One region of the Cytobacillus sp. ABV4_503 genome, then DNA from elsewhere that is predicted to be linked to it. Evidence: riboswitches for the same ligand, from Rfam matches in the RefSeq annotation. Region 1 holds a riboswitch; the other holds the start of a gene.

Region 1 (4,902 bases):
TTGAGTATTCCTCCAATTATGGCCTGAGCCATTTTTCCGCATCCGATAAAACCGATATTTTTATTCATCAATGCCCACATCCTGTATAGTATTTCCTTTTACTATTATACTGCAGGTATGGTTATGAAAAAATAGCAAAGGGTAAAAACATAAGACACGATACTGCAACACAATAAAATTCTGTTTGGAGAGATTGATCTTGAAAGTTATAAATCCATATGCTCCTCTGCCAGAAAGCTTTTTTCAGCAGCCGACACTACTATTGGCGGAAGCACTGCTGGGCTGCTTATTGATCAAAGAAACGGAAGAGGGAATCGCCTCAGGCTATATCGTTGAGACAGAAGCATATATGGGCCCGGAAGACAGGGCAGCTCACAGCTTTGGGAACAGGAGAACAAAGCGGACCGAAATCATGTTCAATGAACCTGGATTTGTCTACACGTATGTGATGCATACCCATTGTCTGGTTAATGTTGTTAGCGGCCCAAAGGAAAAGCCGGAAGCTGTATTGATCAGGGGAATTGAACCTGTAGATGGGCTTGATTTAATGAAAAAAAGACGAAAAATGGAGGATCTGAAGAACCTCACAAATGGGCCAGGTAAATTAACCAAAGCTCTCGATATTACAATAGATGATTATGGACGGCATTTTACAAGCCCCCCTCTTATGATTGCTAAAGGAATTCCTCCCGGGAAAGTCACACGCGGAAAACGAATCGGAATTGATAATTCCGGTGATGCAAGGAATTATCCCTGGAGATTTTGGATTGCTGAAAACCCTTTTGTTTCACGCAGCAGGAAGTAAGAAGAAGAAATTAATAAACAGCAAACCGGAAAAACTCTTCAGAACAAAGGGTTTTCCGGTAATTTTCTATTGATATTACCTGGAATTCCTCTGCACCCGTGAATGGATCCAGGTTGATAACTGAAACAGCAGCATGCCGGCCAAAGCTGCAATCAGGATATAAGCCCCGGCAAATACTTTAAGGCCCCCTGTGGCCAATCCGGCAATAATTACAGAGAATTCTCCCCTTGATGATAATGATAATCCCGCCTTTAGAGCTTCCTGTTTCGACAGGCCATACCATTGCCCTCCAAAATACCCTGCAGCAAGCTTGTGAATGATGGACCAGATAACAATAATAACCAGAAGACCGAAAGAAGGAATTTCTTCATTAAACTCAAGCGAAAGCCCGAAATTCAAGAAAAAAAACGGAAGAAACAAATTCCTTACGGGAAGTACAACTTCCTCTGTTTTTTCTTTTACCTCCGTTCCGGCAAGAATGATGCCGGCAAGAAATGCGCCAATAACCTCTGATAGCCCCAGAAATACTGCAAATCCGCCATAGGTAATCGCTACTCCGAGAACAAGAATCAAAAAGGAATCTTCATGAGCAACTTTCTTCATCCAATGCTGGGCTTTATGAAGAACTATTCTGCTCATCCAAACTGCAGCGCCAGCAAGAAGAGAAACCTTTAGAAAAATAAACAGAAAATCTGCAGCGGAGAAACTATTTCCGCCGCTCAGCCCAATCAACACGGTCACTAGTATCGGGGCAGTGAGGTCTTCAAAAATCAGAAGAGAGAGCATATATTCAGAGTCTTTATCTTCAAGGCGATTTTTTGATTCCAGCAGCTTAACAGTAATTGAAGAACTGGTTGCATATACAATTCCAGCAATCAATAAAGAGACAAACATGTTTTGACCTGCAGCATAGGCAATTCCCGCAGTCACTCCCACTCCCAGAAAAACATCCAATAGCCCGGATTTCCAGACTTTCCTTCCATTATTCCTTAATTCACCCACAGAGAATTTTGTGCCAAGCAGAAAGAATAACAGAATTAAGCCAATTTCACCTGCAGTTTCAATTACTTTCGCCTCTTTGTAAAATCCAAAAAAACCGATGCAGGTTCCTAAAATAATATAAATAACAATATCAGGAATCCTTAGGATTTTAATCCCGATTATTGCAGTTATATAAAGGGCAATAAAAATGAGCCCAATTGCAAGAGGCATATTCATATTCCGTTTTTCATCCTTTTCTGAAATTGTATTTTTACGGACTATAAATACCCTCTTTGTTTGAATTTCACTCCTGCCAGTTAGATCCAAAATTAGATAGCATTCATTGCGTATTCCCTTCAAGCATTTCTTTCGGTTATATTTGATTTCGGAAGAATGCTTAATTATTTATAAAGAGAAAATTCGACAGGTACCTGGCACCAATAAAATTTGTCGATAAAAAAACAGGCTATTTTACTGGACTTTTTTTATTAAAGCGTTTATTTTACTATAAAAAGGCAATATTCTATGTATAAGTTTCAATAAAACGGAATGGGATGGTGTTACGATGGCAGACAAGAAAAATGTTAAAACTCCCGGCAAAGATCTCAATATTGGTGCGAATGTTTCATTAAACGGCCTGGTAACAGCTGTTTTTGATAATATGGTCCATGTCCAGATTGGTGCTAAGATTGTAACAGTTCATGTAAAAGACCTTTATTCTGGATTAAATAACCCTTTGTTAAAGAACCAGCAGGCTTAAAGTGAAACTTCAATCAGTGAGGGGGCTTTATACTCCCACTGATTATAAGTTGTGGCCCACAGGACGTGGCGTTTTTAGTCTTTGTTCTGCTGGCGGGCCTTTACGGGCAGTTGGACTCCTACTTATCCTTTTTCGATTCCTCTGAGTCTGGAAAAGGGAGGCTTACTGCCCGTTAGACTGCGATAACATCCACCATCTCTAAACATACCTCAGGAGGGGCAGCTCATAAGCTTGCCCCTCCTGTTTTTTAGCATCATCATATTATACCGGCTGTACCTGCTTATTTTCCTTTGCAGCAGGAGCGTAATCTCCAAGCACCTGATAAGCCTTCAAATATGATGTATCTAATAATGATACAGCTTTCAATGATGCCTTAACGATGAAGGCATCTTTTGAAACTTTGCTGATTGTTTCAAATCCTTCAGGCAATCCCCCTTTATCAGCATCACCAAATATAATCCAAACTGCCTGTTCAAGAACAGTCCCTTCCGAGTCGCCTTCCTCAAAGACTGAAGGAATATCGGCTCTGCCAACATGAATCAGATCTTCAATAATTGCGCTGGCTGTCGGGAACATGCCGGCACCAGGACCCTGCAGGCTGATATTCCCGACAATATCCGCATCAATCGAAACTGCATTTTGCACTCCTTCTACTCTGTACAAGGGATGTGCCTCCACTGTCAGGACCGGTTTTACAGTACAGCGGATAGTATCTTTTTCTCTCTGAATCGATGCTACATGTTTAAATTTCAGGCCCAGGGAATCAGCCAAACGGATTTGCTCAATTGTAATATCAGTAATGCCTTCTCTAACAGATGTTTCCTGCGCCGGTGCTTTCCCGAATACCAGCTCGCTCAGAACAACCGCTTTGTAAAAAGCGTCATATCCTTCTATATCATTTTTCGGATCGGCTTCTGCATATCCTTTTTCCTGCGCTATTTTCAGTGCTTCTTCAAATGATAAGTTCTCCTCGCGCATACTTGTCAAAATGAAATTGGATGTGCCATTTAAAATTCCTTCGATCCGTTCAATCTTGTTGGCATTCAGCAGCTGCTTGATAGTCTGAATTATAGGGATCCCGCCTCCGACTGTTGCTTCAAATCCTAATGATACATTATTTTCTTTTGCGAGCCTCGCAAGCTCACTTCCATGGAATGCAAACATCTCCTTATTTGCTGTAATGACATGGCATCCTCTCGATATGGCCTGGCGCAAATACGTATAGCCTGGTTCCCTGCCAACAATGGCATCAATTACGACATCAAGCTTAGGAAGCTCAATAATATCCTGAAAGTCATCAGTTAAAAGCACCTCATCATCAGGCAAAGAATGCTTACTCACATTTTTGACAAGGATGGCCGAGACCTTCACTTCTTTCCCGAATATCGCCTGGAGCCTTCCCTGATGTTTGCTGATCGTTTCATACACTCCTTTTCCAACTGTTCCAAACCCCAATAGCCCAATCGTTATCGCTGACATTTCACATTCCCCCTGGTTAATATTTAAAGTGCAGAAAACTATAAAAACAAAAAACCCCTTCCGTCTATACAGACAAGAAGGGGTTTGAATTTACGTTCCGTTCATTCCGCCTTCTTATCTTCGGAAAATGTATTCCTCTGAATTTGGCACCGTGCATAAATGCTGGTTGCCGAGGCTTCATAGGGTCAGTCCCTCCGCCTCTCTTGATAAGAAGTTTCAAAGTATTCAATTTATATGAATCATAAACATTTATAAGGACTGCGTCAACCTTTTTTGAAAATTATTTTCTTCAAACGCTCTTACTTTCCTCGAAATCTTCAGTAATGATTTCAAGAAAATGCTTAAGAATTCGGGCAGTCAGCCCCCAAATAACCTTATCTTTAAAATAGTAAAATACTTCTTCTACTTTCCTTGCCTGCCAATTGTAATTTTCACCTCCGGCAATCAAGTCAAATGGAAAATTCTCTTCGGGCTCTACTTTAAAATTCACGTGATACATTTCCGGCTTTACTTTTTTTAGAAATGAAAGAGGGACTGTAAAAACTTCTTCCACTTCATCAGGGTTTGGCTTAATCTGGTCCGGATTATGGATAATGCCTGCATAAGGGTAAATAATTTGACCGAAGGAAATCATGTAATCCAGCGGGGACACATCTGTGATGCTGTCTTCATTCACGCCGAGTTCCTCTGAGGTTTCACGGATAGCCGTATGCTCCTCATCCCTATCTTCCGGATCTATTCTCCCGCCCGGGAAACAGACCTCCCCAGGCTGCCTTCTCATTGTAAGTGAACGCACTTCAAAAAGGACATGTACCTCATTATTTATCTCAACCAACGGAAGCAAAATAGCGAATTTCGAAAATCGCTCACTCCCTAA
Region 2 (4,902 bases), 3.1 Mb from region 1:
ACTTTTCTAGTGGAAACCCCATTCACGACCATTTCAAGCATAGAAAGGACGAAAGCCTGGTCGCATCGAGCGTATTGTTCAAACACAGTGGTAGAAAAATCACCACTTCTGGTACGAGGTACTTTTAGTACGATCTTTCCGATGCTTAATAGAAGTTCGCGGTCATAGTATCCGTTGCGGTAGTCATGACGACTTGGTGTCCGCTCGTAGGCATGTGCTTTCAGATGATGATCACGTTCTTTTTCCATGAACTCATTCAATACCAGAACAATGGATGCTTTGATCACTGAGTCGATGTTTGAATCCATGACGGATTCTTTTAAAATGTCAAGATTTAGGTTAAACTGTAATTGAGTCATAATTAATTCCTCCACATTGTTTTCGTCGCTGATAACATTGTTGACCAAAGGAATTAATTTGACTCATTTTCTTTTTACACAATTATATGGGCTTAACCAACAAGTCGTCGCGAAGGGAACTAAACAGAGGGAATAGTGCCACCGAGCAAGGACTAGGGGTTGCGAAAGGACCTAAACAGAAGGAATCGTGTCACTGAGAGATGGAAAAAGAGTGCGAAAGGAACAAGTCGAAGCGCACAGTGTCGATCAACGATTATAAGTCTGCATGTAAGAAACTTATCGTTCGAGCGGGCTGACTTCCAAAATAATATAGAAAAGGAATTGCCGCTAAAAGCGGCAATTCCTTTTCTATATTATGCGATTGGTCCGCCTTTTTCTTCGATTTCAGAAGAAACGCTTGTGAATTTCTTGAAGTTTTCACGGAATTTTGCAGCGAGTTCTTTTGCTTTTGCTTCATAAGCAGCCTGATCTGCCCAAGTTTTGTTTGGCTGAAGAACTTCGTCAGGCACACCCGTAACGTGCTGCGGAATTTCCAATCCGAAAATTTCGTCCTTGACTGTTTCTACATTGTTTAGTTCACCTTCAAGTGCAGCTTCCACCATAGCTCGAGTGTAAGCAAGTTTCATGCGTTCACCGACTCCGTACTCTCCGCCAGTCCATCCTGTGTTTACAAGGAAGACTTTAGCATTATGCTCATCGATTTTCTCGCCAAGCATTTCAGCATAACGGTTTGCAGGAAGCGGAAGGAAAGGTGATCCAAAGCATGTAGAGAACGTAGCCTGCGGTGAGGTAATGCCGCGCTCAGTTCCTGCAAGCTTGGAAGTATAGCCGCTTAAGAAATGGTACATTGCCTGCTCTTTTGATAGTTTAGAGATTGGAGGCAATACGCCAAATGCGTCAGCTGTTAAAAATACAATTGTATTAGGATGTCCGGCAATGCTTGGGTCAACAATATTATCGATTGCCTGAAGCTGGTATGCCGCACGTGTATTTTCAGTTAATGTGCTGTCATCGTAATCAGCAACCCGAGTTTCGCTGTTTACCACCACATTTTCCAATACAGCCCCAAAGCGGATAGCATCAAAAATTTGCGGTTCTTTCTCACGGGATAAGTTAATGCATTTCGCATAGCAGCCGCCTTCAATATTGAATACACCATTTGCAGACCAGCCATGCTCGTCATCACCAATCAGCTTGCGATTAGGGTCTGCAGATAAGGTTGTTTTCCCTGTTCCGGATAAGCCGAAGAATAAAGCGACATCTCCTTCGCGGCCAACGTTCGCGGAGCAGTGCATCGGAAGAATCCCGTTTTCTGGAAGCATATAGTTCATAACAGAGAAAATGGACTTTTTCATTTCGCCTGCATATTCAGTACCGCCAATTAAAACAGTGCGGCGCTCGAATGAAATGATGATGAATGTTTCGGACTTAGTGCCGTCAACTGCAGGGTCTGCTTTGAAATTAGGAGCAGAAATGACTGTGAACTCTGATTGATGATCCAATAGCTCGTCTTCTGCCGGACGAATGAATAACTGATGTGCGAAAAGATTGTGCCAGGCATATTCATTTATTACCTGGATTGGCATGCGGTGCTTTTTATCAGCACCTGCGAAGCCTTTGAAAACAAATACTTCTTCTTTTTCTTTTAAGTAGTTGATTACTTTATTATAAAGATTAGAGAATGCTTCTTCAGAGATAGGCTGGTTTACGCTGCCCCAGTCCATTTTATCTTTGTTTGATGCTTCTTCAACAATGTATTTATCTTTAGGGGAACGTCCTGTATACTTTCCTGTAGTAGCGCGTACGGCACCAGTAGAGGTAAGGGACCCTTCATTGCGGTTTAATACTTTTTCCACAAGCTGAGGAACGGATAATTGCACTTGAATGTTGCTGCCATTTAGTAATTCGCTCAATTCGTTTGATATGCTTACAGAGTTCATCTGATGAATACCTTCCTTTTTCCCGATTTTTTTATGAAAGTGATTACATCTCGAAATTAGTATAACACATTAAAATGATTAGTCTATACTATTACGAAATTTTTTTATTCATGTTATAAAAATGTCATAATTGGACAAGTAATCCACTTTAATCACCTTATAACTGGTATATGTTAATATAGAAGAAAGTGTTAATTTTAACATGGGACTGATCTAAAATGAAGACAATTGCCCTCTATGATGGAACTTGTTCCTTATGCAAGGAAACAAAGAAGATGTTTAAAAAACTCGATTGGCTGAATAAAGTGGAATGGATTTCTCTGCAGGAGTATGAAAAAATCCCGAACTCGCTCTCGTTTTCCAAGATTGATTTGCGCAGAGAGCTTCATATTATTACCCCATCGGGTGGCGTGAAAAGGGGTTATTCTGCAGTAAGGAGACTGCTGTTCCTCTTTCCTGCATCCTTTTTAATCGGCCTCCTTTTATATCTCCCATTGACGCCAATGCTGGGCGATCCGATCTATAAATGGATTGCTAAAAACAGGCATAAATTTCTAAAGAAAAAATGTGACGACGGAAGCTGTTCGCTGTAAGCATGGAGCATAATCTTAAATGCTTAAAACTTACAGTGAAAAATAATGAAAATCTGTTGACATGATTCGATAAAATACGGTATGATTCAACCTTGAACGGATACTCTCTTATCCCGAGCTGGTGGAGGGACAGGCCCTATGAAACCCAGCAACCTGCTAAAGGCAATAATCAGCAAAGGTGCTAACCTGACGCAAGGACGTAATTCCTTGAACGATAAGAGTGAAAGGCGCGAATCGATTTGCTTTCAACCTTTTCACTAATGGGAAGGTTTTTTATTTTTTATCCAGCTCCAGCACCCAGCCCCTCGAGGTCATAAGCCATTCCCTTGCAGAAGGCAAAGAACGCCTTCTTCCAGGGACTGTCTTATGCTTGTCGGGGCTAACCGGGTGCTTGTGCTTTTAAGGCAATGAAATGAACGGCTTTTGGAATGTACTATTTATGTGAGTTTTTAGCAGCTTGCAGTGTGCAAAAGAAAAAATGGGTGCCTGGCTTCTGGTCAGTGCTGTCTATTTTTCTAATAAAAACTCCATGTTTATTTCATACTACTAAGGGAATGAGTTCCGTATCAAACAGAGATCCATGAAATGACAGGGAAAAGTTATTTCCGCTTCCCCATTTCTAAATTCTCGCTCAATTTTCTATTTATAAGGAGGAAGCCAGATGTCAACAAAGCGTCGTTTGTTTACTTCTGAATCAGTTACTGAAGGTCATCCGGATAAAATCTGTGACCAAATTTCTGATGCAATCTTAGATGCGATTTTAGCTAAAGATGCGAATGCCCGTGTTGCTGCAGAGACTTCTGTAACAACTGGACTTGTATTAGTTGCAGGTGAAATCACAACATCTACATACGTAGATATTCCAAAAATCGTTCGTGAAACGGTAAAAGAAATCGGTTATACCCGTGCTAAATATGGTTTTGATTCCGAAACATGTGCAGTTTTAACTTCCATTGATGAGCAGTCAGCAGATATTGCAATGGGTGTTGACCAGGCCCTTGAAGCACGTGAAGGACAAATGAGCGATCAGGAAATCGAAGCAATCGGTGCAGGAGACCAGGGCTTAATGTTCGGTTTTGCCTGCAACGAAACGAAAGAGCTTATGCCTCTTCCGATTTCTTTAGCACATAAACTTTCCCGCCGCCTGACTGAAGTTCGTAAAGAAGAAATCCTTCCTTACCTTCGTCCGGACGGAAAAACTCAGGTAACGGTTGAGTATGATGAAAATGACAGGCCTGTCCGCATTGACACAATTGTTATTTCTACTCAGCACCACCCTGAGATCAGCCTGGAGCAAATCCAGCGCAATCTGAAGGAACATGTTATTAACCCGGTTGTTCCTAAAGAACTAATCGATGAGAATACTAAGTACTTCATCAACCCAACAGGACGTTTCGTTATCGGCGGACCTCAAGGGGATGCTGGCCTGACTGGACGCAAAATCATTGTTGATACTTACGGCGGATATGCCCGTCATGGCGGAGGAGCGTTCTCCGGTAAGGATCCTACAAAGGTTGACCGCTCTGCTGCTTATGCTGCTCGTTATGTAGCTAAGAATCTTGTGGCAGCCGGCTTAGCTGAAAAAGTTGAGGTTCAGCTTGCTTATGCGATCGGTGTGGCACAGCCTGTATCGATTTCTGTTGATACATTCGGAACAGGCAAAGTGGGCGAAGATGTACTTGTTGATCTGGTAAGAAAGCATTTTGATCTTCGTCCTGCAGGAATTATTAACATGCTTGGCCTTCGCCGCCCAATTTACAAGCAGACAGCTGCTTACGGACATTTCGGACGTACAGATGTAGATCTTCCTTGGGAGCGTACAGATAAGGCAGAAATTCTTCGTTCTGAAGCTGAATAGAAAAGCGGAAGCGCCTTGCCCACGAAGGAACGCAGACTAAGAACGCCACGTCCTGTGGCAACGTCTGCATGACCCCCATCCCCGGAAAGGCGTCCTTTGCCTTTTGGGGAGGGGTGGCTTGTGACCTCGAGGGGGTAGGCGCTCCTCCTAAA

Evidence for each region. Region 1 has a riboswitch for S-adenosylmethionine ahead of ACXAD1_RS04615 (homoserine dehydrogenase). Riboswitches for the same ligand answer to the same signal wherever they lie in the genome.
Region 2: another riboswitch for S-adenosylmethionine. It lies ahead of metK (methionine adenosyltransferase); the one in region 1 lies ahead of ACXAD1_RS04615 (homoserine dehydrogenase).

Annotation. Positions count from the first base shown of each region.
Region 1 is NZ_JBSWTH010000001.1:892,939-897,840, reverse strand. Features, by position in the region: gene proC (pyrroline-5-carboxylate reductase) at 1-68, opposite strand, end outside; gene ACXAD1_RS04630 (DNA-3-methyladenine glycosylase) at 209-805, shown strand; gene ACXAD1_RS04625 (cation:proton antiporter) at 881-2,023, opposite strand; gene ACXAD1_RS04620 (hypothetical protein) at 2,352-2,546, shown strand; gene ACXAD1_RS04615 (homoserine dehydrogenase) at 2,808-4,025, opposite strand; SAM riboswitch class I at 4,137-4,238, opposite strand; gene ACXAD1_RS04610 (NUDIX hydrolase) at 4,315-4,902, opposite strand, start outside.
Region 2 is NZ_JBSWTH010000001.1:3,995,405-4,000,306, reverse strand. Features, by position in the region: gene ACXAD1_RS20050 (IS256 family transposase) at 1-359, opposite strand, end outside; gene pckA (phosphoenolpyruvate carboxykinase (ATP)) at 713-2,299, opposite strand; gene ACXAD1_RS20040 (thiol-disulfide oxidoreductase DCC family protein) at 2,518-2,892, shown strand; SAM riboswitch class I at 2,998-3,113, shown strand; gene metK (methionine adenosyltransferase) at 3,554-4,750, shown strand.